4 regions of the Plantactinospora sp. CNZ320 genome follow, and region 1 is predicted to be linked to each of the others. Evidence: riboswitches for the same ligand, from Rfam matches in the RefSeq annotation. Region 1 holds a riboswitch; each other region holds the start of a gene.
What was found. A riboswitch is a leader RNA that binds a small molecule or an ion and turns the genes downstream of it on or off. The one in region 1 is predicted to bind cyclic di-AMP.

Region 2: it holds a riboswitch for cyclic di-AMP, as region 1 does, so the genes downstream of both, CLT71_RS14975 (VldE C-terminal domain-containing protein) here and CLT71_RS22900 (C40 family peptidase) in region 1, are expected to answer to the same signal.
Region 3: it holds a riboswitch for cyclic di-AMP, as region 1 does, so the genes downstream of both, CLT71_RS13390 (coiled-coil domain-containing protein) here and CLT71_RS22900 (C40 family peptidase) in region 1, are expected to answer to the same signal.
Region 4: it holds a riboswitch for cyclic di-AMP, as region 1 does, so the genes downstream of both, CLT71_RS00305 (C39 family peptidase) here and CLT71_RS22900 (C40 family peptidase) in region 1, are expected to answer to the same signal.

The regions. Positions count from the first base shown of each region.
Region 1 covers NZ_PJMP01000001.1:5,151,418-5,157,152, reverse strand. Annotated here, with positions in the region: tRNA gene CLT71_RS22920 (tRNA-Gly) at 1-11, opposite strand, end outside; gene CLT71_RS22915 (zinc metalloprotease) at 224-1,225, shown strand; gene CLT71_RS22910 (pyridoxamine 5'-phosphate oxidase family protein) at 1,227-1,811, opposite strand; gene dcd (dCTP deaminase) at 1,922-2,500, shown strand; gene CLT71_RS22900 (C40 family peptidase) at 2,621-3,661, opposite strand; cyclic di-AMP (ydaO/yuaA leader) riboswitch at 3,674-3,814, opposite strand; gene CLT71_RS22895 (peptidoglycan recognition protein family protein) at 4,101-5,735, shown strand, end outside.
Region 2 covers NZ_PJMP01000001.1:3,425,937-3,433,704, reverse strand. Annotated here, with positions in the region: gene CLT71_RS14990 (glycosyltransferase family 2 protein) at 1-121, shown strand, start outside; gene CLT71_RS14985 (polysaccharide deacetylase family protein) at 147-869, opposite strand; gene CLT71_RS14980 (SDR family oxidoreductase) at 1,189-2,217, shown strand; cyclic di-AMP (ydaO/yuaA leader) riboswitch at 2,495-2,628, shown strand; gene CLT71_RS14975 (VldE C-terminal domain-containing protein) at 2,632-3,654, shown strand; gene CLT71_RS14970 (ferredoxin reductase family protein) at 3,861-5,141, shown strand; gene CLT71_RS14965 (VOC family protein) at 5,638-6,009, opposite strand; gene CLT71_RS14960 (sigma-70 family RNA polymerase sigma factor) at 6,130-7,128, shown strand; gene CLT71_RS14955 (dihydrofolate reductase family protein) at 7,202-7,765, shown strand.
Region 3 covers NZ_PJMP01000001.1:3,053,704-3,061,471, forward strand. Annotated here, with positions in the region: gene CLT71_RS13370 (tetratricopeptide repeat protein) at 1-811, opposite strand, end outside; gene CLT71_RS13375 (NucA/NucB deoxyribonuclease domain-containing protein) at 776-2,230, shown strand; gene CLT71_RS13380 (ABC transporter permease) at 2,445-4,985, shown strand; gene CLT71_RS13385 (cation diffusion facilitator family transporter) at 5,069-5,983, shown strand; cyclic di-AMP (ydaO/yuaA leader) riboswitch at 6,232-6,359, shown strand; gene CLT71_RS13390 (coiled-coil domain-containing protein) at 6,366-7,469, shown strand; gene CLT71_RS13395 (cellulose-binding domain-containing protein) at 7,542-7,768, opposite strand, start outside.
Region 4 covers NZ_PJMP01000001.1:70,186-77,953, forward strand. Annotated here, with positions in the region: gene CLT71_RS00295 (hypothetical protein) at 40-750, opposite strand; gene mdlC (benzoylformate decarboxylase) at 1,123-2,724, opposite strand; cyclic di-AMP (ydaO/yuaA leader) riboswitch at 2,981-3,125, shown strand; gene CLT71_RS00305 (C39 family peptidase) at 3,492-4,355, shown strand; gene CLT71_RS00310 (hypothetical protein) at 4,489-5,046, opposite strand; gene CLT71_RS00315 (GNAT family N-acetyltransferase) at 5,171-5,959, opposite strand; gene CLT71_RS00320 (CDP-glycerol glycerophosphotransferase family protein) at 6,007-7,710, opposite strand; gene CLT71_RS00325 (bifunctional cytidylyltransferase/SDR family oxidoreductase) at 7,763-7,768, opposite strand, start outside.

The DNA.
Region 1 (5,735 bases):
ACTACACCCGCGAGCGGACCCCACTGTACCCGGTCCGGTCCGATCATGCACTCACCCTCCCCCAGCTACGGCTCCGAGCGCTCTGTCACCCCTTCGGATCCCGCGCGAACCACGCCGCGCCGCCTCGTTTGCAACATCGGCCACGGCTAGTAACCTCCGCCTCACCTGCAACTATGTCTCTGCGTCATTGCAGAGCAACTCTCCGAAGGCAAAGGGTGTGGCAATGGCGTTTCGTGGACTGCGGTTGTCGTCGCGTTCCGGCATGACCGGCATGGCGAGCTCGTTTCTCGTCCTGCTGCTCGCGGCCGGCCCGGCGGTGGCGGCACCTCCGGGCTCGGCCGGACAATCCGCCGAACCGGGCTGCGCCGAGACAACCAGAGGCCACCCCCACACCACAGCGCCGAACGCCAAGGCCAAGCCCGGTGTGCCGCACGCTGCCGAGCCCAACGAACTGACCCCGGGCGAGGCCGCCGAACTGGACCGGGCGCTCGACTCGGCGTACGCGCAACGGGTCGGGGTGGCGCCGCTCGGCGTACCGGGCAAGCTCAGGATCACCATCGACGTGGTGTTCCACGTCGTCAGCGAGAATCGGACCCGGGCGGACGGAAACATCCCACTGTCCCTGATCCACGCCCAGATGAAGGTGCTGAACGACGCCTTCGCCGGGCGTACCGGTGGAGCCTGGACGCCGTTCCAGTTCAGGTTGAAGAAGGTGAACCGGGTGGTCAACCCGGCCTGGTATCCGATCGTGGCGGAGAGCCCGGCGGAGACGCAGATGAAGCGTGCGCTGCGGGTCGGCGGCAAGCACACCCTGAACATCTACACCGGATTGCTTGACGACGAGTTGCTCGGCTGGGCCACCTTCCCGGAACGCGAACTCGACCCGTACGACGGGGTGGTGGTGCTCGCCGAGTCACTGCCGGGCGGCACGGCTGCGCCGTACAACGCGGGTGACACGGCGACTCACGAGGTCGGGCACTGGCTGAACCTCTACCACACCTTCCAGCAGGGCTGCTCGGGTCAGGGCGACCACGTCTACGACACGCCTGCCGAGGCGGAGCCGGCCTTCGGCTGCCCGGAGCGGCGGGACACCTGCACGACGAAACCGGGCCTCGACCCGATCCACAACTTCATGGACTACTCGGTCGACGCCTGCATGTACGAGTTCACGTACGGTCAGATGTTCCGGATGCTCAAGGCGTGGAAGGCGTTCCGGGAGCCGTAGGTCAGGGTGTCGGGACCGGCTCCGCCTCGGCGGCCCGACGCCGGCCGCGTCGCCTCGGCCCGGTGGCGGTGTCTCCGCCTGCGGTGCCCACGCCGACGTTGCCGGCGCCGGCCGGGTCGAGCCAGACCTGGACCGCCGGTCGCTCGGACCGGTCTCCGGCGGCGAGCGGGGTGGCGCCGTTGCTGCCGTGCCGGGCCACCATCGCCACGTCGACGGTGAACTCGAAGAGCCGCCAGTCGACCTGCGGCGCGGCCCGCAGGTTGCCGGCGAGCCGTTCCACCCGCGCCTGGTCGGTCACCGGGCGGGCCCGACCGGCGACGTAGGCCTCGTCGTCGCTGTCCTCGGGCGGGAAGGAGTGCAGCGCGTAGCGCCCGTCCCGTTCGAGGTCGCGCCGCTTCGGGGAGTCGACGACGAAACAGAAGAGTCCCTCGTCGGTGATGACCGGGGACACCGGGTGCACCCGCGGCCCACCGTCGGCGCGCACGGTCGCCAGGTAGCCGAGACCCGGACCGTACTGCTGGATGAGAACGCGGATCGCGTCGGCGAGTCGGGGCTCGTCAGAGGCGAATTCGGACCAGGATGCCATGGCCACATTCTATCGAACACATGTTCGATCACCTACCCCGATCCCACCCTCATCCCACCCATCGGCCAGGTCGTGGCCGGTCGGCTCCGCTCGACCGCTAAGGTGATCCGGTGCTGCTCTCCGACCACGACCTAGTGATCGAGATCAAGGCGGGCACGCTCGCGCTGGAGCCGTTCGAGCCCGCGCTGGTGCAGCCGTCGAGCATCGACGTACGCCTGGACCGGCTCTTCCGGGTCTTCAACAACCACCTCTACACGCACATCGACCCGGCGGTGCAGCAGGACGAGTTGACCTCGCTCGTCGACGTGCCGGACGGCGAACCGTTCGTGCTGCACCCGGGTGAGTTCGTGCTCGCCTCCACCCTTGAGGTGATCTCGCTCGGCGACCAGCTCGCGGGCCGGCTCGAAGGAAAATCCAGTTTGGGCCGGCTCGGCCTGCTCACCCACTCGACCGCCGGCTTCATCGACCCCGGGTTCTCCGGGCACGTCACGCTGGAGCTGTCGAACGTGGCCAACCTGCCGATCCGGCTCTGGCCCGGGATGAAGATCGGCCAGCTCTGCATCTTCCGGCTCTCGTCGCCGTCCGCCCACCCGTACGGGTCGGCCGTCTACGGCTCGCGTTACCAGGGGCAGCGCGGCCCCACCCCGAGCCGATCATGGCAGAACTGGCGCACCTGGCCCACCCGCTGAAAGCGGCAACCGGAACCCCGACGCCTGCCGGCCACGGACCCCAACGGACCCCAACGGAGGAACCCCCGCCGCAGTTTGCGCGACGGGGGTTCTTCCGTTGACACGGTCGGCTGGGCGACGTCAGCCGGGTCTGCCGAAGCTGTGGATCTCGCCGTCGTCCATCCGCTTCATCTTCACCGGCTCACCGGCCCGGGAGGCGTGCACGATCCATCCGCCGCCGACGTACATGCCGACGTGGCTGAGGTCGGCGTAGTAGAAGACGAGGTCGCCGGGGCGTAGCTCGGAGCGGCTGACCGACTTCACCTGGCCACGCTGTGCCCGGGCGTTGTGCGGCAGCGACACGCCGCCCTTCGCCCAAGCGGCCAGGGTCAGGCCGGAGCAGTCGTACGAGCTGGGGCCTTCCGCACCCCACTTGTACGGCTTGCCGATCTGGGCGCAGGCGAACTTGACCGCCTGGCCGGCCGGGCCGCCGGGGTACGTCGCCGGGCAGGGCGCGGGCCGCAGCGGGCCGGCGGAGCCGTTCCCGTACGCCTGGATCCGCAGCTTCTGTAGCCGGTCGACCTCGGCGTCGATCTCCTTCTTCTTCGCGGCCAGCTCCGCCTCGGTCTTGGTCAACTGGGTGACCAACCGGTCCAGCGGGGCCTTCTGGGCGGCGTACTTGTTCTTGAGGTCAACGACCGTCTGCACCTCGCGCGCCTGCTGCCGCGCGAACTGGTCGAGCACCGAGAGTTGACCGACCAGCGCGGTCGGCGACTTCGTGGTGAGCAGGGCGTTGACGGCCGAGGCCTTGTCGCCCTTGTACGCCTCGACTGCGAAGTCGCTCACCCGGTTCATCGCGGCGTCGATCTGCGCCTGGAGCGGGGCGATCTTCTTTTGCAGTGCGGCGGCCTGCTTCTTCTTGGCGGTCAGGTCCTGCCGGGTGGCGTTGTGCTTTTCGACGACCGGTTCCAGTTTCCGCCAGGCGGTGTCGATCTGCTGTTCGATCTCGGCCACCGACGGTTCGGCGAGTGCCGGCGTCGTGCCGGTGAACAGCACGGCGGCACTGGCCAGGGCCGTCAGCGCGATGGCGAGAATGGACCTTCGAGGGCGCGGCTTCACTTTCCCGGCGTCGGTGGAGACCGACCGGAGGGATTGCGACCGCAGCGGGGCAGGGGGAGCCACCGGGGTCCGTACTCCTTCTTCCGTAGCCCGCCTACCGGGTTAGCTGACGGGTTCGGGCGGGAAGATTGTCGCCCTACCGCGTGAGACGCGGATTCACCCCATGAAGCTCGGGTCCCCGGTTCGCTGAGTGTGACGATTCGGCGGTGTCGAGACGTCGCCACCCGGTCAGGCGGCCTGCCGTCGGCTCGACGGTCCCCAACACTAGAGAAGGGTGTTATCCAAACGCAACCCCGTGATCTGAGTCGATTCGTTAGGTATTTGATCGGTCGCTGACGGTGGGAGCCTTCGATTCATCGAGGCGACGCCGCGAACTCGCTGATCACGCTCGGTATACGTGAAAGATTTCTACATTGTGCGGAGCTTGGCCGGAAGGTATTGACCGACAACGGTCCCGGGTGGAGGGTGATCACCAGGCCCACCCCCGGCTAATGGAGGTTCGATGCTTCCCACAAAACAGCCGCTGACCAGGAGAATCGCGCTCGGCGTCGCAGTCGTCGGCACCGCCGCGCTGCTGCCGGCCGGCCCCACGCCGGCCGCCGCCTCCGCCTCCGCCGACATCCGGCAACAGGAGTACGCCGCGGCAGCGGCCGAGTTCGGCGTACCCGAGAGTGTGTTGCTCGGCGTCTCCTATCTGGAATCCCGCTGGGACACCAACGCCGGCACCCCGAGCACCAGCGGCGGGTACGGCCCGATGCACCTCACCGACGTCGCCGGGCTGGCCGACACGCCGACGGAGCACCCGGAGCACGGCGAGGACCGGCGCGGTGACCCGGCCAGACCCGCCCGGCCGGCGACCGGACCCGCCGGTCCACACGTCGACCGAAGCACCGACGCGCCGCCCGGCGGACAGACCCAGGACACCGCCGACGCGCCGCCCGGCGGGCAGACCCTGGACGCTGCCGTCGCGCTCACCGGAGCCGACGAGCAGGCGCTCCGCACCGAACCGGCGGCGAACATCCGGGGCGGGGCGGCGCTGCTGGCGTCGTACCAGCAGGAGCTGGCCGCGCCGACGGGCCGGACCAGCGACCCGGCGGCCTGGTACGGCGCGGTGGCCCGGTACGCCGGCAGCGACCGCGCCGACGCCGCGGCCGCCTTCGCCGACGAGGTGTACCGGACCATCGCCGAGGGTGCCAGCCGGACCACCGACGACGGCCACCGGATCACCCTGCCCGGCCACCCCGACCTCGCCCCGCAGCGCTCCTGGCTGGACCGGCTCGGCCTGCCCGGCAGGCCCCGCCCGGACGGGCTGGAGTGCCCGCGCGACATCTCCTGCGAGTGGATCCCCGCCCCCTACCAGGAGTTCGGGGACGGCGACTACGGCAACCACGACCTCTCCGACCGGCCCGCCCGGCAGAAGATCGAATACATCGTCATCCACGACACCGAGGGCAGCTACGACACCACGCTGCGGCTGGTGCAGGACCCGACCTACGTGAGCTGGCAGTACACGCTCCGCTCGGCGGACGGGCACATCGCGCAGCACATCAAGGGCAAGGACGTGGCCTGGCACGCCGGCAACTGGTACGTCAACGCCAAGGCGATCGGTCTCGAACACGAGGGGTACGCCGCCCAGGGCACCTGGTACACCGAGGCGATGTACCGGACCTCGGCCAAGCTGGTCCGCTACCTCGCCGCCCGGTACGACGTCCCGCTGGACCGCAACCACATCATCGGGCACGACAACGTACCCGGCATCCTGCCGGCGAACGTGCGCGGCATGCACTGGGACCCCGGCCCGTACTGGGACTGGTCGCACTACTTCGACCTGCTCAGGGCGCCGTTCCGGGGCGTCGGCACCCCGGTCGCCGGACTGGTCACCATCGACCCGGACTTCGCCACCAACCGGCCGGCCTTCACCGGCTGCCAGAGCGCCGGTGTGCCCTGCCCGTCCCGTGGATCGTCGTCGGTGATCCTGCGCAGCGCGCCGGCCGCCGACGCGCCGCTGGTGAACGACATCGCACTGCGCCCGGACGGCACCCCGAACACCATGCACATCTCCGACCACGGCGCGCGGGCCTCGGCCGGGCAGACCTACGCGCTCGCCGGCCGGCAGGGCGACTGGACCGCGATCTGG
Region 2 (7,768 bases), 1.7 Mb from region 1:
CCGGGTCCGGCACCCGCTCGGGTCACGGCCGCCGGCCGGCACCGCCGGGTCGGCATCGGTGGCCGTGCCCGGCAGCCGGGTCGGGTCGGTGCCCGGTGAGTTGACCGACCGGGTGGGCTGAGGGTCCGACACCGGTCACCTCGACATCAGCCGTGTTCGCCGAGCGGGCCGACCTGCCAACCCTGGCGCCTGCACTCCTCCAGCAGGGCGGGCAGGGCGGCGAGACTTGACCGCCAGGCACCCGGCGCCGAGGTGCAGTCGGAGTCGTGCAGCAGCACCGTACCGCCGCCGGCCAGGCCGTCGCGCAGTGCCTCGAGTACCGAGGACCGGGTCGCCGACCGGCTCCAGTCCCGCCCCCAGCAGGTCCAGAGCACCGGGGTCAGATCCAGCCGGCGGGCGGCGACCAGGGCGGCGGTGCTGAACACCCCGTACGGCGGGCGGAAGAACCGGGGTACCCGACCGGTCACCGCCCCGATCAGCTCGCGGGTCCGGGCCAGGTCGCGGTAGGTGGCGTGCGGGCCCTGGAGCAGCAGGTTCTGGTGTGTCCAGCCGTGCACCGCGACCTCGTGCCCGGCGGCGACGAGATCCAGCCCGAGTTCCGGCGCGCGGGCCAGCATCGACCCCAGTAGGAAGAAGGTCGCCCGGGTCCGGTGCGCGGCCAGGGTCTCGACGAAGAGCGGGGTGGAGGCCGGATCGGGGCCGTCGTCGAAGGTGAGCGCGACGTGACCCGGCGAGCCGCGTCCGCTCAGCCGGGGAAAGAACCGCAGCCGTACCCCGGGCAGCACCGTCACCGCCGGCACCACCTGGGCGGCCAGTGCGGCAGCGACGGCGGTCGCCGGCACCACGCGTCCGCGCAATCGTTGCTGCACCCGCCGCACCATCTGCTCCGCCCGCCGCCCCGGTCGCGGAGGCGGTTACCCGCCCGGCCGGGGTTCATCCTCACCCGGACGGGTGGCCCGGGCCCGGCGCTGCGGTTGCCTGCCGGGCGCCGTGGTCGCTACCTCGGCGCTGCGCTGCTGCCTGGGCTGTGGTTGCCGTCCGGCGGCCTGGTCTCCGGCGCGTCCAGGAGTTTGCCGGGGCACCGGCCGGGTAGCCGGCGCGCGGCGACCGGGGAGGGCGCAGCGGTCCGGGAAGGCGCAGCGGTCCGGGAAGGCGCAGCGGTCCGGGAGGGTGCGGGACGGGGGGCGGATGCGGGGGCGACCTGCGGCGCGGGTAGCGGTGATCACCGGAGCGAGTGCCGGGGTGGGCCGGGCCACGGCCCGGCTGCTGGCCCGCCGGGGGATGCGGCTCGGCCTGCTGGCCCGGGGCGGCACCGGGCTGCGGGGCGCGGCCGAGGACGTCCGCGCGGCCGGGGGCGTGGCACTGCCGATCGAGGTCGACGTGGCGGACCACCGCCAGGTGGAGGCGGCCGCCGACCGGGTGACCGACGAGCTGGGACCTATCGATCTGTGGGTCAACAACGCCATCGTCTCGGTCTTCGCGCCCTTCACCGAGATCGGACCGGAGGAGTTCCGGCGGGTGACCGAGGTCTGCTATCTCGGGTACGTCTACGGCACCCGGGCCGCCCTCGACCGGATGCGCCCGCGCGGGAGCGGCACGATCGTGCAGGTCGGGTCGGCACTGGCCTACCGGTCGATCCCGCTCCAGTCGGCGTACTGCGGAGCGAAGCACGCCATCGCGGGCTTCACCGAGTCGCTGCGCTGTGAACTGCTGCACGACCGCAGCCCGGTCCGGCTCACCATGGTGCACCTGCCGGCGCTGAACACCCCGCAGTTCGACTGGGTACTCTCCCGGCTGCGTAACCGCGCCCAGCCGGTGCCACCGATCTATCAGCCCGAACTGGCGGCCCGAGCCATCGTGCACGCCGCCGACCGGCCGGACCGGCGGGAGTACTGGGTCGGTGCCTCCACGGTCGGCACCATCCTCGCCAACCGGCTGGTACCCGGGCTGCTCGACAGGTACCTGGCCCGGACGGGGTACTCCGGCCAGCAGACGGAGCAGCCGGCGCCGCGGGATCGAACGGCCAACCTGTGGCACCCGGTCGACGACGGCAGCGGGGTGGACCAGGGCGCGCACGGCTCGTTCGACACGCCGTATCGCACAAGGAGTCCGCAACTGTGGCTGTCCCAGCATCGGGGCGTGGTGACAGCGGGTCTGCTCTCGGCCGGTACGGTGGCCGGTGTGCTGTTCGGCACAACGCCCTGGCGCCGACGGTGACCAAAGAATCACGCCACCGACCAACCTGGACACGTTTTCGCACGTCAGGCCGGTGACTACCCGCTCGGTAACCGGTGACAACGCGCTTGGTAAATAGCCGACAGCGGCTAGTCGATAATGGTGGGCAAAGCATGACCTTCGATGCGCCTGAGGCGCCGTGATTACGGATAGTCGTTGCCTGGCAACGCTTTTGCCCGCGATCGGGTATTGCCATTCGGGAAGTGAAACCGGGTATGCTGTCTGCCGTTCATAGCCGCCGGCTACCGCGTGGTACCGGCGCTGATCGCCGCCTAATCGCCACACGGCGAGCCGGGGACCCACGCACCCCTGGGGTGAATCCGCGACAGCGGTAGGGACCACTTCCATCCCGAACCCGTCAGCTAACCCGGTCGGCGGCCGACGGAAGGGATACATGTGAGGGCACCCCTACGCCGAAGGCTGGCGACTGCCCTGGCACTGCTCACCGCCGCAGCTCTGGTCGTGGTCCCGTCGGAGGCGTCGGCGGCGCCCGCGCCGAAACCGGCCCCCCATGAGGAGGCCGACTCGCCGGTGCTCGGTGACGTGCTCGCCAGCGCCGGCAAGCGGCTGGCGGAGGCGAAGGCAGAACGCGCCAAGTCCCAGCGGCGGCAGCAGCAGCTCGGCAACCAGTTGAAGCAGGCGGAGGCCAGGCTGGCGGCGCTCACGCCGGAGGCGAGCGAGATCGCGGCCGAGTCCTACCGCAGCGGCAAGCTCAGCGCCATCTCGATGCTGCTGACGAACAACTCGTCCGACTCCGCGTCGAGCTCGTTCATCGAGCGGGCCTCGGCGCTCAACGAGCTGAACCTGTTCAACAACAGCAAGCTTCGGGCGCTCAACCAGGCGCGTAACGAGGTCGGCGCGGCCAAGAAGGCGATCGACGACGAGGTCGCCAAGCAGGCCGCGCAGGAGAAGATCATCCAGAAGCAGCAGACGGACGCGAAGAAGGCGCTCGCCCTGGTGGGCGGCAACTCGCGTCCGAACAAGGGGCTGGTGGCGGCCACCTCGCCGGTCGCCCGGCCGGGGCCGGGAATGGCCGACGGCTTCCCCGGGCTGCCGTGCAACAAGGACGATCCGACCACCGGCGGTTGCATCACCGCCCGGACACTGCACATGTACAACGAGGTGCGCCGGGCGGGCTTCAAGAGGTTCGTCGGCTGCTACCGGCCCGGTGGGCCGTTCGAGCACCCGAAGGGCCGCGCCTGTGACTGGTCGCTGCGCAACTCCGGGTTCAGCCGGGCTGCCAACGACGACCAGATGAAGTACGGCAACGACCTGGCCGCGTTCCTGATCCGCAACTCGGACCGGCTCGGCATCCTCTACGTGATCTGGTACAAGGAGATCTGGTTCCCCGGCGAGGGCTGGAGTTCCTACAGCGGTCCGAGTGACCACACCGACCACGTGCACGTCTCGATGTTGTAGGCCCGAACGAACGCCACCGCCCCGTCACCTGCTGTTCAGGGTGGCGGGGCGGTGGCGTTGTGCGGACAGGTTGCGCGCCGACTGGCATCATCGGCGGATGGCCGGCCGGTCCGACGGACTGACCGGCCGGCCCGCCCCGCTACCTGGTCCGCCCGCACCCGCCACGGTGGCGGCGGATAGGATGCGGGCCTCCGATCGGAGGCAGTTTGCGACGAACTCGTGTCGGTGTGGCGTTCGTGGTCGGGATCGCGGTGGTCAACACGATCGCCTGGGCGCTCTTCTGGCCCGCCGACGACGGCCGACCGGACTTCCTTCGGCAGGTGGTCGCCGAGTTCTTCGCGTCCACCGCCGTGCTGCTCTTCGCCGTCGCGCTGGTACTCGCCACCCGGGCGCGCTGGATCGAGCCCTTCTTCGGCGGCCTGGACCGGATGTACCGGACCCACCGCCAGGTTGCGGTCGCCGGATTCCTGCTGCTGGTTGCGCACGTCACGGTCGTGCCGTGGCTGCTCGACTCGCCGGGCGGCACGCCGTCCGGCCTGATCGCCTTCGCCGGGTTCACGGTGCTGGTGCTGTTGAGCGTCGGCCCACGGCTGCCGCTGCTGCGCAGGCTGGTGACGGTGAGCTATCGGCGGTGGCGACACTCGCACTGGCTGGTCGGGCTCTTCTTCGTGATCAGCCTGGCGCACACGCTCCTCGTCGACCAGGTCGTCGAGGCCAGTCCCGTGCCGTTCGCCCTGCTCCTCGCGGCTTACGTGGTCGGGGTCGTGGCGTACCTTTATACGCTGCTCCTCGCGCGACTCGTCCGGCCCCGCTACCGGTACGTCGTCGACGAGGTACGGCGCCTCAACACCAGCACCGTGGAGATCGCGTTACGTCCCCGCAAGACGCGCCGGCTGGTCTTCACCTCGGGGCAGTTCGTCTTCCTCCAGATCCGTCGGCCAGGGCTGCGCGAGCCGCACCCGTTCACCGTGAGCAGTGCCCCGGCGGAGGATCGGCTCCGGCTGACCGTCAAGGCGATCGGCGACTACACGGCCCGGCTGCACGAGCGCGCCGAGGCCGGTAGCCGGGCCACTGTGGAGGGCAGCTACGGCATGCTGGACTACCGGCGTGGTGGGCGGCGGCAGATCTGGATCGCCGGAGGAATCGGCATCACCCCGTTCCTGAGCTGGCTGCGCGACCCCGACGGACCAGGTGACCGGCGGATCGACCTGTATTACACGGTCCGGCAGCCGGTGGAGATGCTGTTCCGGGACGAACTGCGGGACGCCGCGACCCGCAACCCCGGGTTGCGGGTACACCTGAACGTTTCGGCGCAGGCGGGGTCGTTGGCCGTGGCCCGGATCGTCGCCGAGCAGGACGGCGACCTCGCCGATGTCGACGTCTACATGTGCGGGCCGGTTCCGATGATCAGGTCCTTCGAACGAGGATTTCGGCAGCGGGGCTTGCCAGCCACCCGGATCCACTTCGAGGAGTTCTCGTTCCGCTGACCGAGCTCCGCGCCGGCCGCCCGCCCCGACCTCGACGGCGGCGCGTGGCGGACGGCACCCGGCCGCCGAGGCTCACCTGATGCCGAGGCAGGCCAGGCTCACGAGCCGGCGAGCCGGAGGTCGAGCGCGTTCCGGGCCGGGAATCGTCGTTCCGCCCCTTCGAGCCTGGGAATCTGGCGTACGCGCTGGCGCTCAACGACCGGCGCGTGCTGGTGAACAACAACGGCGCGGTGCGTCACGCACTCTGACGCCGACGCTCCGGACGGCGGCGCGTGGAGGTTCTTGTGATTACGTGACCGGTCGACGGCTCGGCGTGCCACCGGCGTGATCACCTGTCGAACTGTCGGCGGTCGATCTGGACTGGGAATTTCGACACCTCGACCGAGTGGGTGCGGGCCGGCCGGCTCGCCCGGGACGAGCCCTGGGACTTCTCATCACCGCCGCCGGCAACGCGGAGGACGACCTGGCGCCAGGTCCCCGAGGCGTGGCGCCAGGTCTAACCGTTCGGGCGGGACTCCATCGCCTGCAACGACCAGCGGTTGCCGTCCGGGTCGCGGAAGTAGACGAAGTTGCCCCACGGCTGCCGGTCGACATCGCTCGCCTCGACGCCCGCCTCCAGCAACTGCCTGCGTGCCGCCTCGGCGTCGGCCACCACGACCTGGATCTCCTGGGTGCCGGGAGTCTTGTCCGTGATGCCGTCCCCGATCACGATCGAGCAGGCCGAGCCGGGCGGAGTCAGCTGTACGAACCGGAGGCCGTCGTTGACCCTGTGGTCGTGGTCGGCGTTGAACCCCACCCTCTGGTAGAAGTCCTTGGCCCGGTCGACGTCGGTCACCGGGACGGGGATGAGTTCGATCTTCCAGTCCATCGCCCGAGCCTATGCGGCGGGTACGACATCCCGGAGCTGCTCGCGGTCGCGCCCTCCCGGACGGCAGCACCGTCGACCGGGCCGGCCTGCGTACGCGACGGCAACGGGTACGGTCGGCCCGTGATCGACGACGACACCTTCGCCCAGCGGGTCGAACAGCACCGGCGCGAGCTGCGGGTGCACTGCTACCGCATGCTCGGTTCGTTCGACCAGGCCGAAGACCTGGTGCAGGAGGTGTTCCTGCGGGCGTGGCGCGGGCGGGACGGGTTCGCCGGGCGGTCGTCGCTGCGCACCTGGCTGTACCGGATCGCCACCAACGCCTGCCTCGACGCGCTCGACGGCCGGAAGCGGCGCCTGCTGCCCGACCAGGCCGGCCCGCCGATCGGGGCCGGGCAGACGGCGGACGAGGGCGAGCCCGGGCCGTGGCTACAGCCGTTCCCCGACCACCTGTGGGAGCCGGTCGCGCCGAGCACGGACGAGCCCGAGACGGCGGTCGTCGCCAGGGAGACGTTGGAACTGGCGTTCCTGGCCGCGATGCAGCACCTGCCGCCCCGGCAGCGCGCCGCGGTGATCCTCTGCGACGTGCTCGGTTGGTCGCCCCGGCAGACCGCGGAGGCCCTCGACGGCAGCGTCGCCTCGGTCAACAGCGCGTTGCAGCGGGCTCGAGCCACGCTGCGCGAACACCTGCCGCCAGGCCGCGCCGACTGGGCGCCGGCCGCGCCGCCGAGCGAGGCGGACCGGCGGGTGCTGCGCCGGTACATGGCCGCGGTCGAGCGGGGCGACCTCGACGAGGTCGCCGAGCTGCTGGCCCAGGACGTGCGCGCGACGATGCCGCCCTACCCGGAGTGGTTCGCCGACCGCGAGTCGGTGGTGGCGGCGCTGGTCGCCAGCTGGGACGCCGGCTCGCCGGACTACGTCGGGGAGTTGCGCATGGTCGCCACGAGCGCCAACGGGCAGCTCGCCGCCGCCGGCTACCGCCGGCCGCCCGGCGGGCAGAGCTTCGAGCCGTTCGGGATCGGGCTGCTGCGGGTACGCGACGGCCGGATCAGCGAGATCGTCACCTTCCACGAGCCGGCGCTCTTCCCTGCGTTCGATCTGCCGCCGAACCTGGACGGGTGAGCCCGGACCGATGACGTTTCGCGGTGGTCGCCGTCTGCACGAGTACGAGAACGATCACCGCGAGGAGAACCGCATGAGCGACTTCACACCACAGACGGCCGACGGAAAGGTCCTGTGGCACTTCACGATGTCCCTGGACGGGTTCGTGGCCGGGCCCGACCACGACATGAGCTGGATGATGACCGGCATCTCGCCGCAGCCCGGCCTGGTCGACCAGTACGTCTCCACGACCGGCGCGGTGCTCGGTGGCCGGCGCGGCTGGGATCTCTTCCCCAGCGCCGACAACATCTACGGCGGAGCCTTCACCGGGCCGGCCTTCGTGCTGACCCACCACCCGGAGGACGCCGAGCCGGCCGACCGGGTCACGTTCCTCGACTGCGACCTGGCCGAGGCGGTGCGGATCGCGCTGGCGGCGGCCGACGGCAAGAACGTGGAGGTGCTGTCGGCGGACATCGGCCGCCAGCTCCTCCAGCGGGGCCTGCTCGACGAGATCGACCTGCACATCGCGCCGGTGCTGCTGGGCCAGGGCATCCGGCTGTACGAGCACCTCGGCGGCAGCCCGATCTATCTGCACCGGGTCGGTGCGGACGACCCGACGGCCGAGGTGAGCGTGCGGTACCGGCCGGCGCCGAGGTAGGCG
Region 3 (7,768 bases), 2.1 Mb from region 1:
GGGCGGCTGCGTGCGGGAGCGGGCCGAGCGTGATCGGGTGTGCCCCGTCCAGGGCCACCAGGCCGGTGAGCCGGTTGCGGCTGGTGACCACCGCCGTGCAGGTGGCCGTCGCGGGAAGCAGCGGACGCACGTGGGCACTGTCGTAGGCGTTGTCGAGCAGGATCGACACCCGTCGCCCGGTCAGCACGCTGCGATAGAGCGCCGCGGCGGAGTCCTCACCCGCGGGCACCTGCGAGTCCGGCACACCGAGCGCGGAAAGGAACGACCGCAGGGCATGCGCGGCCGTCACGGTACGGCCGCTCGGGTCGAATCCCCGAAGGTCCACATAGAGCTGCCCGTCCGGGTACAGGTCAGCGGTCCGGTGCGCCCAGTGCGCCGCCAGGGTGGTCTTGCCGACGCCTGCGGCACCGTCGATCGTGGCGATGGCCACGACGCCCGCCGCCCTGGTGCCGTCGACCAGCCCGTCAAGGCGGGCCAGTTCCTCGTCACGGCCGCTGAAGTGCCGGGGCGGGGGCGGGAGTTGGCGAAGCACCAGCCGGGCGGCAACGGGAGCTGCCGGGTTGCCGCTGCGCCGGTGCTCGTCGATCCGATCCCGGGCGGTGGCCAACGCGCCCTGCTCCGCCGAGCTCGCGCCGAGCAGGCGTACCAGCGCGTCGAGGCGGTCGGTGGGGGCGAGTGTGTGCCCGGTGAAGTATTCGGCGACGGCGGTGGTGGACCAGCCGGTACGTGAGGCGATCTCCCGGTAGGTCAGCTCGCGATCCCGGAGGTGCCGGGCGTGCCGGCGGCGCAGAGCGCGCAGAAGCGCTGCCATCTGGCTGGTCGTGACGGCGACCGCCGCCCCGTCCAGAAGCTGCTCACCGAGGCCCTGTGCCATCACCGCTCTCGCCACGCACGCCGGTGCCGGCAGCGTACCCGGACGGCCGGCGGCGGAAGCCGTTCGCCAGTGTTCGCCGATGTTCGCCGATCGGCGGAATACCGCACGTTCGGATGGTCATCCGGCCACCATGCCCGCAGGGGATCGACTCAGTTGGAGGTATCTATGGCTCTCTTGCCGGTGAAGTCGCTCGCGCGTGCGGCCGTCGGGCTGTTGGTGGTTGCGGGCACGGTCTTCGCGCTGGGCCCGATGACCGCGGCGGCGGCGCCCGTGGACGTGGCGCCCGCAGACGTGGCGCCGGCGTCTGGTTGCACCACGTCGGGCGTGCCGGACGGGTTGGTGGGCTGCGTCCGGCTCGGGGTGAGCACGCATGCCTCCGCCCGTAAGACCGCCGCGGCCGCGGCGATTCCGGCGGGATGCGGCAATGGCAATTGGGTCAACATGTCGCGCTTCGTGATGTGCAAGTCGGCCGGTGGCATATACCAGGTGATGGTGGCGCAGAGCGGCAGCGTCGTGGGCGAGATCTACTTCAACTACGCCAGCATAGTAACGCTGCAGGCCAGAGACCTGCGGTGGACGCACTCCTTCGAATACAACCCGGTCCGCGCCTGGGGTACGCTCGGCACCCCGACGCTCTGGTCGGCACCCGATTGCTTCTTCTACTGCAACATCGTGGGTGGCAACCCGCCGGTCGGCGGCGCGCTCAGCGACCTTTCCGGTTCGGTGACCTTCACCTCGCCGCGCTTACCCGGCCAGTACTGGGGTTCGAGGTCGGACTGGGGATTCTGGTTCGTCAACCCGGCGGCCGTCAACGGGGTGACCCTCACGTTGTGGACCAACTACCCGGGTCACCGCTGTGACGACGTGCTTCCGGGTGGCACCGCGGGCTGCGTCAATCAGGACTTCGTCCCGACCCTCGAGGTCCCCGAAAGCCGCTATCCGATGTACGCCTTCCACATCAGGAATGCCATCAACACCACCAACCTGCCGTCGCGGCTGACCCGGACGACCAGAGAAACCGAGATCACCGCCAACCGGAACATCTCCTGCCCGACAGGTGCGAACTACCCGCGTCCGCCCGGCGGCACCCACACCTGCGACGAGTACCCCTTCGCCTCCACCCTCCAGGGCGCCGCATCCAATCCCGCCGGGTTCACCTTCAACTTCGACACCAAACGGTTGGGAAGGCTCGTCTGCCAGGTGCCCTGGCTGACCGAACACCGCAGCACCACCAACCGTGGCTACAGCGTGTGCATGATCCCCACGGCACAGAACAGCCTTGGCGGCTCTGACCTACAGGCGTTCTTCCTCGACAACCGGGTCATCGACCGGGACAACTTCAACGTGCGCGCCTAGTCGGCCGATCGTCATGGCGGTTGGTGTCCAGGCGGACATCAACCGCCATGACTCTGTTGATCCGACATCACGCTGTCGGAGACGGTGTGCCCCGCAAGGAGCCGACACCGGCCTGTCCGTATCTCGACAGCCCGGCGCCGCCGCGCCCCGCCTCCGGCGACACTGGCCGGATGCGCCCCGTCGAGCCGGTGCACCCCGGCACCCGCCCCGGCGGATGAGCCGCCCGCTGCTCCGGCTCGCCCTGGCCGGGCTGCGCGCGCACGCCGTACGGGTGGTGCTGACCGGGTTCGCCGTGGTGGTGGCGGTCGGCTTCCTCGCCGGCACCCTGGTCTACGGGGACACCGCCCGAGCCGCCTTCTACACCGACCTGGCCCGCTCGGCCCGGAACGTGGACGTGGTGGTCGAGCCGGAGCACGGGCTGCTCACCCCGGCGACGGTGCGGCGGATCCGGGCCGTCGACGGGGTGGCGGCGGCGGACGGGCGGGTGGTGGCCTGGCTGGGCGTACTCGACCGGAACGGGAAACTGATCACCAGCCAGGACCACATCGGGTACGCCCTCTCGGTGCCGGGTGACGCCGCACTGGCCCCGTACGACGTGGCCGCCGGCCGGCTGCCCACCGTTGCCGGGGAGATCGCCCTGGACCGGGCGACCGTGGCCGGCTCCGGCTTCACCCTCGGCGGGCCGGTGACGGTGCTGGACCGGGCCGGCACGGCACACCAACTGCGCCTGGTCGGCACGCTCGACCTCGGGGTGAACCGGCTCTACGGCGGCTCGGCCGTCGCCGCGCTGACCTCGGCCGACCTCGGCACGCTCACCGGTACCGTCGACTACGCCCAGGTGGTGGTCCGGGCCACCGAGGGCACCGACCCGGCCCGGCTGCGGGACCGGATCGCCGAGGCGGTCGGCCCCGGCGCGCAGCCGCTGACCGGGGCCGAACTGCGGGACCGGCTCGCCCGGCAGGCGGCGAAGTACGTCGACGGCTTCCTCGCCGTACTGCTCGGCTTCGGGCTGGTCTCGCTGACCGTCTCGGCGTTCGTCATCTACAACACCTTCGCGATGCTCGGCACGCAGCGGGTCCGGGAGGTGAGCCTGCTCCGCTGTGCCGGCGCGTCCCGGGCGCAGGTGCGCGGCGTCGTACTCCTGGAGGCGGGCGTCCTCGGCCTGCTCGCCTCGGTCGGCGGGCTGCTGGCCAGCCTGCTCGTCGGCTACGGGCTGATCCGGGGACGGGAACTGGTCGCCTCGGACATCCCACTGCACGCCCCGGTGGTGCGCTGGCCGACCGTGCTGGTGGCGCTCGGCTTCGGCACCCTGGTGACAGTGCTGGCCGCGCTGGTGCCGGCGGTGCAGGCGAGTCGGGTACCGCCGCTGGCCGCACTGCACTCCCGCAGCGCCGTGGCGGTGGGCGGGGGCCGGCGCGGCCGTACCCGGATCGCTGTCGCGCTCGGCCTGGCCGGGGTCGGCGGGCTGGCCGTACTCGTCGGGTTGCCGTTGGCCTTTCCCGGGTTGCCGCTGGTGCTCGGCGGCGGCATGGTCGCCTTCCTCGGCGCGGTGGTCGCGGCCCCGCTGCTGGTCCCCCGGGCGGTCCGGCTGGTCGGCTGGCTGCCGGCCCGGCTCTTCGGTCCGGTGGTACGGCTGGCCGTGGTCAACGCCCGACGCGATCCCCGGCGGGCGGCGGCGACCAGCACCGCCCTGACCATCGGGGTGGCCCTGATGGCGATGTTCAGCGTGCTGCTGGCGACCGCCCGGGAGCAGGCCGGACGGGAGCTGTCCGAGAACTTCCCGGTCGACTTCGTGCTGGACCGGGTCCGCACCGACGGCTCGCCGACGGCGGTACGCGGCCCGCTGCCACCCGGGCTGGCCCAGCGGCTGCGCCCCGATCCGGCGTTCGGCACCGTCGCCGAGGTACGCCTGGCCAACTCGCCGCTGAACGCACGGATCCGGATCTGGGCGGTGCCGCCGGAGCGGCTGCACGGGCCGGTACGTCCCGAGGTGACCGCCGGCAGCCTGGCCGGGCTGGTGCCGGGGACGGTGGCGGTGAGCCGGCAGTTCGCCGCCGACCGGGGCGTCGGGGTCGGTGACCGGATCGCCCTCGGGCTCGGCCCACCGGCCCCGTTGACAGTGGTGGCGGTCTACGACGACTCCCCGGTCGACGGTGCCGCCCTGGTCTCCTGGACGTCGTTCACCGCCGCGTACGGCCCCGGGGAGCCGGACCGGCTGCTGGTCGACCTCGCCCCGGGGGTGTCGACGGCGGCGGGCCGGCAGGCGCTGGACGCGGCCCTGGCCGACCAGCCGGCGGTCCGGGTACGCGGCCTCGCCGACCAGGCCGACGCGCTCGCCCGTACCCTCGACGAGCTGTTGGGGATCTTCGCCGCCCTGCTCGGCATGTCGGTGCTGATCGCCGTGCTGGGCATCGGCAACACGCTCGCGCTCTCGGTGGTCGAACGCCGCCGCGAGTCGGCGACGGTCCGGGCGCTGGGCCTGTCCCGCCGGCAGCTGGCCGCCATGCTGCTGACCGAGGCGGCGCTGGCCGGCGCGGTAGGTGCACTGGCCGGGATCGCCCTCGGCGTCGGCCTCGGCTGGACGGCGGCACTGGGGCTGATCCGCGGGTACGGGCACGGATTGCCGGCCGTACCCGTCGGTCAGCTCGCCCTCTGCGCCGCGCTGGCCGCCTCGGCGGGGGTGCTGGCCAGCCTGCCGCCGGCCCGGCGGGCCGCCCGGGCGCCGATCGCGGCCACCCTGGCCGACGAGGGATAGCCGGTCCCGCCGTTTTCCGGCTGGGACGACCCCACGGCCCGGCAGTATCGACAGCGGGGGTGACCGGGACGGAGGGAGCGGCGTTGGGGGCCGGGCACGACCACGGGGGGCGGTTGACCTGGGCGGCAGAGCAGCACCGGGGGCGGCTCTGGGCGGCCTTCGGGCTGCTCGCCGTCCTGATGGTGGTCGAGACGGTCGCCGCGCTGGCCACCGGCTCGCTGGCGCTGCTCTCCGACGCCGGGCACATGTTCACCGACGTGCTCGGGATCGGGATGGCACTGGCCGCGATCACGGCGGCCCGGCGGGCGGTCGGCGACCCGCAGCGGACCTTCGGCCTCTACCGCCTGGAGGTGCTGGCGGCGCTGGCCAACGCGGTACTGCTGTTCGGGGTGGCGCTCTACGTGCTGGTCGAGGCGGTACGCCGGTTCGACGACCCGCCCCGGGTCGCGGCCGGTCCGATGCTCGTGGTCGCCACGCTCGGCCTGCTGGCCAACGCCGCCGCCTTCGGCCTGCTCCGGGCCGGTGCGCGGGAGAGCATCAACCTGCGCGGCGCATATCTGGAGGTACTCGGGGACCTGCTCAACTCGGTGGGAGTGATCGTCGCCGCCGTGGTGATCATCCTGACCGGCTGGCGCTGGGCGGATCCGATCGTGGCCCTGGCGGTCGGGCTGTTCATCCTGCCCCGCACCTGGCGACTCGGCCGCAGCGCCGTACGGATCCTGGTGCAGGCCGCGCCCGAGCACCTCGACGTGGCCGCCGTACGCACCCGGCTGGCCGGGGTACCCGGCGTCTGCGACGTACACGACCTGCACGTCTGGACCCTCACCTCCGGGATGGAGGTGGCCTCGGCGCACCTGAGGCTGGACCGCGACGCGGAGGTGGGTACCGTACTCGCCGCGGCCCGGTCGGCGCTGCGCGAGGACTTCCACATCTCGCACGCCACGCTCCAGGTCGAGCCGAACACCGCGCCCGGGGGCTGCGGCCCCACCGACTGGTGACCACCGAGCACGCCGCGTGACATCGCGGTCGGCCGGCGACCCTCGCACACCTGCCCCGCCAGCCGTCGAGACTCACCGATAGTTAGCGGCATCTTAAGTTTTGAGGCTGCGTCGGCCAGCTTTGTCCGGATACATCCGCCCAACTCGGAAAATCGCGAATCCGGCTCCGACAACGCCACGTGTCCCCGGCGAACGACTGCCGGTAAGCTCGGCTCCGGTCTCCGCCGGGCGGCGCCCTCCGGCGCCTGCGGGGACCGTCGCCTAATCGCACGCGCGAGCCGGGGAACCACGTACCAGGGGTGTATCCGCGCCAGCGGTAGGGATCTTCCGTCCCGAACCCGTCAGCTAACCCGGTCGGCGGCTGACGGAAGGACATTGTCATATGCCGTTCCTGGCACCCACCCGACAGGCTCCGGCGTCCGCGCGGAGCGCCACGAGACCGCACCGGAAGGTCGCGACCACAGCGGTCGTCGCCCTCGGCATGGTCCTCGCGGCGCTCGGCGGCGCACCCGCGCAGGCGGCACCGGAGTACGCGACCCCCGGGGCGCTGGCCGCGGCACCCGGCGGCGACGACATCGACGGAGGCACGGACAGCCTGCGCGAGCAACTCCAGACCGCCAGCAAGGGCTATCTGACCGCCAAGAACAAGTTGGACAACTCCGTCAAGCGGCAGAAGGAACTGAACCAGCAGCTCGCCGAGCTGCGTACCGAGGTGGCGACCCGGAGCGAACGGGTCGCCGAGATGGGCAACATGGCGTACCGGACCGGTCGGCTCGGCCAGGTCTCCGCACTGCTGAACAGTGGATCTCCGACCAGCCTGGTGGACCGGGCCGCCGCACTCGACACGATCTCGGCGAACGAGAGCCGGGAACTGCGCGGGCTGCGGGAGAGCCTGGACAAGGAGACCCAGGCCAAGGCCGCGCTCGACAAGGAAATCGGCGAGCAGCGCAAGCAGGTCGAGGTGATGGAGACCCGCAAGAAGCAGGCCGAACGGGCGCTTGCGGCGGCGAACAACAGCGGCGGCGCCGCCGCCGGGATCAGCGGCAGCGGGGGCGGGTCGGCGCGACCGGCACCCCGTAACGCCGACGGCTCCTGGCCGGACGAGTCGTGCAGTCTCAACGACCCGACCACAAGTGGCTGCATCACCGCGCGCACCCTGCACGCGTTGAAGCAGGCCCAGGCGGCCGGCTTCACCCGGTTCGTCTCCTGCTTCCGCAGCGGAGGCAGCGGCGAGCACCCGAAGGGTCAGGCGTGTGACTTCGCCGCCCAGAAGAACGGGTTCGGCGGAGTGGCGACCGGCGGCGACCGGACGTACGGCAACAACCTGGCGGCGTACTACGTGCGCAACGCCGATCGACTGGGTGTGCTGTACGTGATCTGGTTCAAGCAGATCTGGCTGCCGAGCAGTGGTTGGAAGACGTACAACGGGGGCAACGGTGACCCGTCCAGCGATCACACCAACCACGTACACCTGTCGATGCACTGATCGACCGCACCGCACCATCGCGAACCGCCGGCACCGCCCGCCACCCCTGGGCAGTGCCGGCGGTTCCCGCTATCAGCAGCCGATCCGGGTCGAGCCGAGCGCCACGTCGTCGAACCAGAGCGTGTTCGCGCCCTCGCCGTAGCTCTCCCAGCCCAGCCGCAGGTCGGTCAGGTTGGGCCGCCAGTTGGCCCGGTTGTACCACTGCCCATCGACATCGTGCGTCGGCGTACCGTCGGCGGTCAGCCCGGTCACCGCGGTCCCGTTGACCCAGGTGGAGAGCCGGCCCTGCGCGCCGTCCA
Region 4 (7,768 bases), 5.1 Mb from region 1:
GGGTCCGGCCTTCGGTCTGTCCTTGTTCAGCTGTTGTGCTTAGCTGTTGTTCCAGGCGTTGGCTACCAGGTCAGCGGCCTGGTCCTCCCACTGCGCGTACGCGTCCGGGTACGCCGACACCTGCACCTTCTGCGCCGCCACCGTCAGCGGCAGGTCCTGCCAACCATCAACCTGCCTCAGACCCTTCAGGAACGCCGTGGTCGAGTACTCCGGATCGGTGATCTGCTCCACCGAACCCCAACCCGAGCTGGGTCGCTGCTGGAACAGGCCCTGCGAGTCATGGTCGTTACGCGCACCCAGATGACCCAGGTTCTCCAACTTCGACTCCTGCAGGCTGGTACCCACCGCGATCACCGCGGCACGCTCATCCATACCCGCCTTCTTCGTCGCCTTCACAATCGCCCGCACATTGTCCGACTGCTCATCCGACAACGGAATCCGCGACTGCTCACCCTGCACACCACGCGGCACAAGCCTGTCCCGCGACGGCTTACCACCCTTACGATCCTTGCCCTTGTCACCCTTGCCCTTGTCACCCTTGTCGTTCTTGCCCTTGTCGGGCTTGTCGGCCTGCATCACCGACTGCGACACCGGCGAACCGGCATGCTCCGGAGCAGCCTGCGCGGCCACGGCGGGGCCGGCGACAGCGCCACCGACGAACGCCAGACCAGCAACACCCAGAGCGGTCCTACGAACCAGAGAAGTCTGCGCGACGGCCGGAAGCCATCGGCTGAACAGAGTCGTGTTCACGATGGTCCACCTTCCAATCGGGGATGAACACCCCACAGGGGGACACGGGGTGCCATTGGAGAAAAGATCGTTCGCCCGGCTCACACGCACGGGGGGTGCTGGTACTCAGGCGAACACCATATGTAACGACCGCAGGCCCCGGATCATTCCCGGCGGCCCGGCCACCAGCCCAGCTCACAGGCGGTGCTACTCAGCCGTACGCGAGATGTAACGACCGGCCGGCGGCCGGCATTCCCAGCCCGAGCCCGGCGGGGGGAGCATGTCCCCCCATGAGCGTGGTGCCACCAAGCCACCAAGGTGACATGGTGGCACCACACCCAAACGGGATATGTGCCGTCCAGAGCCCGCCGTCCGGATTCGGGCGACGGGTGATCAGAGCAGCGGGGCGACGTCCCGGGTGATCGGTACGGCGAGCACGGTCGGGCCCTCCGCACCGAGCGCGGCCCGGAACGCAGTCCGGAACTCGTCGACCGACTCGACCTGGTGGGCGGTGCAGCCATAGCCGCGCGCGATGCTCGGAATGTCCAGGCCGGGCAGGTCCAGTCCGGGTACTCCCTGTGCGTCCTCAAGTTGGGCGAAGGCCTTCAACACTCCGTACGCCTCGTTGACCGGCACCACGAAGACGACCGGCAGCCGGTGCTGGGCGGCGGTCCAGAGCGCCTGGGGCGAGTACTGGAACGAGCCGTCCCCGATCACCGCCACCACCGGCCGATGCTGTCGGGTGTCCCGCTGGGCGAGTGCGATGCCGACCGCCGCCGGCAGCGCGAAGCCCAGGCCACCGCTGGCCATCTTGAAGTACGAACCCGGCCGGGTGATTGTCAGTTGCCGGTGCAGCACGCTGAGGTTGGAAGGGGATTCGGGGACCACGATCCCGTCGGCCGGCCATTCGGCGGCGAGCGCACCGAAGAGCGCCTCCGGGGTCAGCGGGGTGCCGGCCGCCGCGTCCGGCGCGGCGGGACGGGGTGGCGGCAGCGGCCGGTCGGTGGCCGGCAGCCGTTCGGCCAGCCCGGCGCAGGCCAGCGTCATGTCACCGACGAGGCTGTCGCCGACAGGTGCCCGGGCCGCCTCGGCCGGATCGTCGGTGACGTGCAGCAGCCGGGTGCCCTCCGGCAGGTAACCTCGCCGTCCCGGGACGTACGGGTAGTAACGGAACACCGGGGCACCGATTACCAGGACGGTGTCGTGGCCGACCAGTTTCTCGGCCAGCGGTCCGATCGCCGGTGGCAGCAGGCCCTGGAACTGCGGGTGGTCCTGCGGGAAGCCGACCCGGTCCGCGAACGGCGGCTGCCAGACGGGTGCCCGGCTCCGCTCGGCGAGGGCGATCGCCTCGGCCCAGCCGCCACTGCGGTCGACGCCCGAGCCGATCACCAGCATGGGTTGCTGGCTGGCCGCCAGGATCTCGGCGAACCGGTCCAGTTCCACCGGGTCGGGAGCGACCCGGGTGCTGACCCGGCGGATCGGCGCGGTGCCGTTGGCGGGTTCGTCCCAGTCGTCGAGCGGCAGGGAGAGGTAGACCGGCCCGGCCGGCGGCTGTACGGCGGTGGCGAGCGCCCGCATGAACGCCTCGGGAATGTCCTGCGCGCGCAGCGGCTCGTGACTCCATTTGACGTACGGCTCGGGGAGTTGGGTGGGGCGCACATTTGTCAGCATCGGCTCGGACAGGTTCATCGTCCGGGTCTGCTGGCCGGCGGTCACGATCATTGGCGTCTTGTTGTGCCAGGCGGTGACGAGGCTGCCCATCCCGTTTCCGGTGCCGGGGGCGGTGTGCAGGTTGACGTGCACCGGCCGGCCGCTGGCCTGTGCGTAGCCGTCCGCCATCGCGACCGCGGAGGCCTCCTGGAGGGCCAGGACGTAGGTGAAGTCGGCCGGAAAGTTCTTCAGGAATGGCTCCTCGGTGGAGCCGGGGTTGCCGAACAGGGTGGTCAGGCCGAGGGAACGGAGCAGGTGGTAGGTAGCTTCGTGCACCGTTGTCATCGGAAGGAGCCTCCTGGAGTCCTTGTCCCACGTTCGAGCCACCGGGGTAAGCCGGTCATTTCCGTCATACCGTACGCGTACATGATCATGCTGGTTTATCCACCGGTCGGCTGCCGGCCCGGAGACTCGGCCGGCGCTGTCCCGATCGCGCTGTGAGTCACTGTTTTCGCTGTTCAGTGGGGTTGGCAACGGCAGAAGTCGGCCAGTAATGTCGGCGCGTCTGGTCCGGCCCCTTGGTCGCCGTACGGGTGACACCGGAGCGGACCCGCCGAGTCGTTACGTAACGAGCCGGGGACCCACAGTTATCTGGGGTGAATCCGCGAGCCACATCGGCCCGTGGTAGGGCGGCCCTTCCCGCCCGAATCCGTCAGCTAACCCGGTAGGCGGTGTCGGAAGGAGTAGCTGTTCGTGCGGCACCACCCGGGCCTCCGCCCATCCCCCCAGTTCACTCGCTGCATCGCGCCGCCGCTTCCGGCCGTCGCGACCGTCCCGGACCACCCCGTCCCCGGCCGCCGCCCCAACCTGGCCCGATAGCGGTCTCTGACGCGGAAGTCGTCGACGCGCGAGCACCCCGCGGTCGCACTGGCCGGCACTTTTCGGTGAGACCGCTCGGTGCACCCTGGATCCGTCCCGGCGAATGCCAGTCGGCGGATCGGTCTCGTGCGATTGCGTGCGATAACGCGTCGCATTCCCCGCAGCGAAAGAAAGGTCGCGTCACTCCCTGCCCCCCCGGTGGCGATGACGCGCATTTCCTCTGGAGGACAACGTTGAAGCACGCAATCAACCGGCGGTTCAGGACCGTCATTTCGGGCCGGCGTAACCGGCTCGCGCTCGCCTCCGCGGCGGTGCTCGCCGCCGCCGCGTCCAGCGGGGTCGTACTGGCCTCGACCGACTCGGCGGAGGCACCGGACACCTCGACCGTCGCCGTCGCCGAAGTCGGCGCACCGGCGGCGGGTCAGGCCGGAGCGGCTGTCACCACCGCACCGCAGACGACCGCACCGGGTACGATCGCACCGGCGACCCCGACCCAGCCGGCCAGCACCGCGCCGGCCACGGCGGCGGCCAGCAAGGCGGCTAAGACGACCCCGGCCGCGACCCCGAGCAAGCCCCCGGCGCCCCCGGAGTCGAAGCTGCTGGACTACCAGTTCCAGGCCCAGATCAACGGCTGGTACTGCGGCCCGGCCGCCACCCGGATCGCCCTTACCGTCCGGGACAAGCAGCCCAGCCAGGACGCCGTCGCCGCCGACCTCGGCACCACGATGAGCGGCACGAACTCGGCCCAGGACACCACCCGGGTACTGAACAAGATCATCGGTACCGACTTCTACCGCACCACCGCCATCCCCGGCGGCTCGGCCACCCCGGCCCAGATGGACCAGCTCCAGGCCGACGTCGTGCACGCCGTCACCAGCGGGTACGCAGTGGTCGTCAACATCGCCGGCTCGGCCACCGACCTCGCCGGTGGCTGGCACAGCTACCCCGGCGGCCACTACGTGACGGTTGTCGGCTACCGCGACGACGGCCGTACGGTGAAGATCGCCGACCCGGCCATCCCGGGCGCGGACAGCAACTACTGGATGACCACCATCGACCTGGCGCACTGGACGGCGACCCGGGGCTACTCGTCCTGATCCGCCCTCTCCGCCGGTAGCAACACCGACGACGCCGGCCCGACCCACCCACCCGTCCTTGCCGACGGGGATGTGGGGCGGGCCGGCGTCGTCGTCACCAACGGTTGGGCGCCCGGCCTCGGTCAGGTACGGGTCACTGGCCCTGCCAGACCGCCTGCGCGCCCGTGTCACCGGTGCGGAAGACGTAGTACAGGCTGATCCCGGCCGCAGCCAGGGAGAGGATCCCGAGCACCAGGGTCAGCACCGGCGATCCCTTGCCGGTCGCGGCGGGGGCACGGTCCGCACCGTCCTCGCCACTTCCCTGGCCACCCTCGACGCCACCCGTCGCCGGCGCGGCGGTGCCCCGGGGCTTGACCAGGAGGACAAGCGCCAGGGCGAGCACCCCGAGCGCGATCGTCGCGTACAGGGTGTTGGTGCCGAGACCCTGGTGCTCCGCCAGCCTCGGCACGTACTCCGGGCTGACCCGGTTGCGGGACTCCAGCCGGGCCAGGAAACGGTCGCCGGAGAGCTTCGCCATCAGCGCGGCGAGCGGGGTGGCGACCGCGAGCAGTCCCAGCACCCAGCGCAGGTGCGGGCGGACGAACGGAAGGAAGGCGTACCCGACCGCGCTCAGCGCGAGCAGTGGCACGAAGACCACCGCCGCATGGACCAGGAACGGGTGGGCGGGAATGCCCATGAACTCCTCGAGCACCGGCGCCTCCTCGGCGACAGATCGGTGGGTGGGCTTTCCAGAACGTTGACATGGTGCCCGGGGCGGGCACCGATGACAAGGCCCTCGCCGGCACCGGTCGTACCGGCCCCGGCTCGGTCGCGGTTCAAAGAGGACTGACGTCCGGGGCGGGCGCTGGCTCGCCGACGACGTACTCGGTGTACTCGGCGACCGGGGTGAAGCCGAGCCGGTCGTAGAGCTTGTAGGCTGCCGTGTTCTCCGCCTCGACGTTGAGCGCCACCGCGTCGACGGTCTCCAGCAGCCGTCGGCAGAGCGTCGCCACCACGGTGCTGGCCAGCCCCTGCCCCCGGTACGCCGGAGCCGTCGTCACGTTGCCCAGCGCGGCCACCCGGTATCGCGGCGACCAGACGTGCACCCCGGCGACGGCGGCCAGTTCCCCGTCCCGGCGCAGCCCGAGGTAGTGTCCGGTCTCGACCAGCCGGGGATCGAACCAGTTGCCCGGATAGGCGGCACGGTAGAAGGCGATCAGTTCCGGTACGTCGGCCTCGGTGAGCACCTCGCCACCGGGCGCCACCCGGGCCAGCCGGTCCGGGTCGGTGAGCGCCATCTTCAGGTGCGCACCGCGTGACCGCAGCGGGTACTCCCGGGCCAGCACCGCCTCGCCGCCGGCGCAGAGGTGCGCCTCGAAGTGCCGGGGCAGCAGCGGGAGCAGATCGGTGAGCAGTCCGGTCAGCACCGCCGGTGAGCGGTGCAGCGCCAGCAGCACCGGAGTGGACAGACCGTGATATAGCAGGGCCACCGCGTCGTCGCGCCGATACCAGGTGGTGTACGGCCAGTAGAAGTCGTCGAGGTCGCCGAGTTCGTACGCGTGCAGGTGCGGGTCGCGGCGCAGCAGGCCGGCCAGTTCGTTCCGGTCGTGGCTGGTCCTGATCATCGTCACCGACGCATCATGGCACAGCACCCGCGATCGGCAGCGGCCGATCAGGGCACCGGCGCGGGGCGGGGCGACGGTACGGACTGCGCTGCGCTCCCGGTGCCGTCCAACTGCCGCCGGGCCTCGTCGAGGAAGCCGTCGGCGTACTGCTGCTCCGGGAAGTCACCGAGATAGCGGGTACGGGTCCGCCACCGCACCTCGGCCAACGGATCGCTCTCCAGCAACCGGTCGAGTACGTCGTCCAGATTGGACATCTGCGAGTCCAGTACGTAGCCCGAACCGGCCAGCGGGAAGCCCTCGACGAACCGCTCGCCCTCGCCGACCCGGTCCGTGACCGCGTACGGCTTGCCCGAGTAGAGGTAGTCGGAGATCACCGCCGAGACGTCCGAGACCAGCGCGTCGGAGGCGTTGACGCAGTCGACCAGGCTCATCTTCTTCGCCGCGTCGGCACCGAAGACGTGCCGCCGTCCCGTGCTCGCCCGATGCTCGGCGAGAAGCTGCTCGATCCGGGCCAGTTGCCGGGCCGAGGCCGGGTTCTGCGAGGTGTAGGGGTGGGCCCGGAGGATCACCGTCACGCCCCGGTCCAGCAGCCGGCGGACCAGGGTCTCGCCCACCGGCAGCGAGCAGTGGTCGACGTCGGCGTTGTGCCCGGTCCAGGTCGGCGTGTAGAGCACCACCTTGTCGGCCCGGTTCCGGATCGGCTCCCGGCGTACCTCGATCGACTCCACCTGCGGGCGGCCGACGATGGCGAACTTCTCCCGGGGGATCGTCACGCCGTTGCGGGCGTACCTGTCGATCGCCGCCTGCCCGGCCACGAAGATCCGGTCGAAGATCGCGGAGACCGGGTTGGCGCTCGGTGCCTTGTCGCTGTCGCCGTGGTGCAACTGGATGTGCGTCAGATGCGCGAACCGGATGCAGTGGCTGTTCTTCGCGCCGTGGTTGACATAGAACGCCACCCGCAGGCTCGGCACGATCGCCTCGTCGATCGAGCGCGGCGTCGGGCAGACCACCACCGGTGCGCTGGTGGCGGCCGAGATCGCCGGCAGGAAGTTCGGCTCCCGCAGCAGCACCAGGAACGGGCGGCCGATCCGCTCCAGGTACGGCAGCCACATCATGACCTGGTATTCCGAGCCGGGCGGCGCGGAGAAGTAGAGCAGGAACTCCGGCTGGTGCCGGCGCAGTGCCTGGGTGACCGCGCTCTGCCCGCCGGAGGGTCGCAGCCGGCGCAGCGCGATCGGCCCGACCGCGCCGACCGCGGCGCCCGCGCCGACCAGCACGGTGAGCACCAGGGCGGGCCAGACCGGCAGGGTGAACGCGGCGCTGCCGGCGAGCAGCACCAGCAGGACCAGCACCGCCGGTCCGAGCCGGTCGACGACGAGCAGCGGCGACGACCGTACGCCGAGGTTGGCCGAGCGCACCTCCAACTCGGCGGCGTCGCGCAGCGGCCGCTCGGCCAGGGTCAGCCCGAGCAGGGCCGCCCCGGTGAGCGCCAGCGCCACCTGGTGCCACCCGGATCCGGGCACCCGGTGTGCGTAGCCGACCAGGATTCCGGCGGTCAGCAGCACCGGTTCGGCGACCAGGTCGGCGCGGGGGTTGACCCGACGCTCCAGCCAGACCGAGAGCGCACCGGCCGCCGCCAGGGCGAGGCCGAGCAGTTCGGCCGAGGTGAGGGCGAGGACCAGGAAGGACAACACGGCCAGGCCGGCACTCAGACACCGGATGGTCAGTTTCCTGACCAGATCGCCACGCATGCGCTTCCTTCCTCGGATCGTGCGACGGCGGCCCCGACGGTGCGGGACCTGGCTAGGG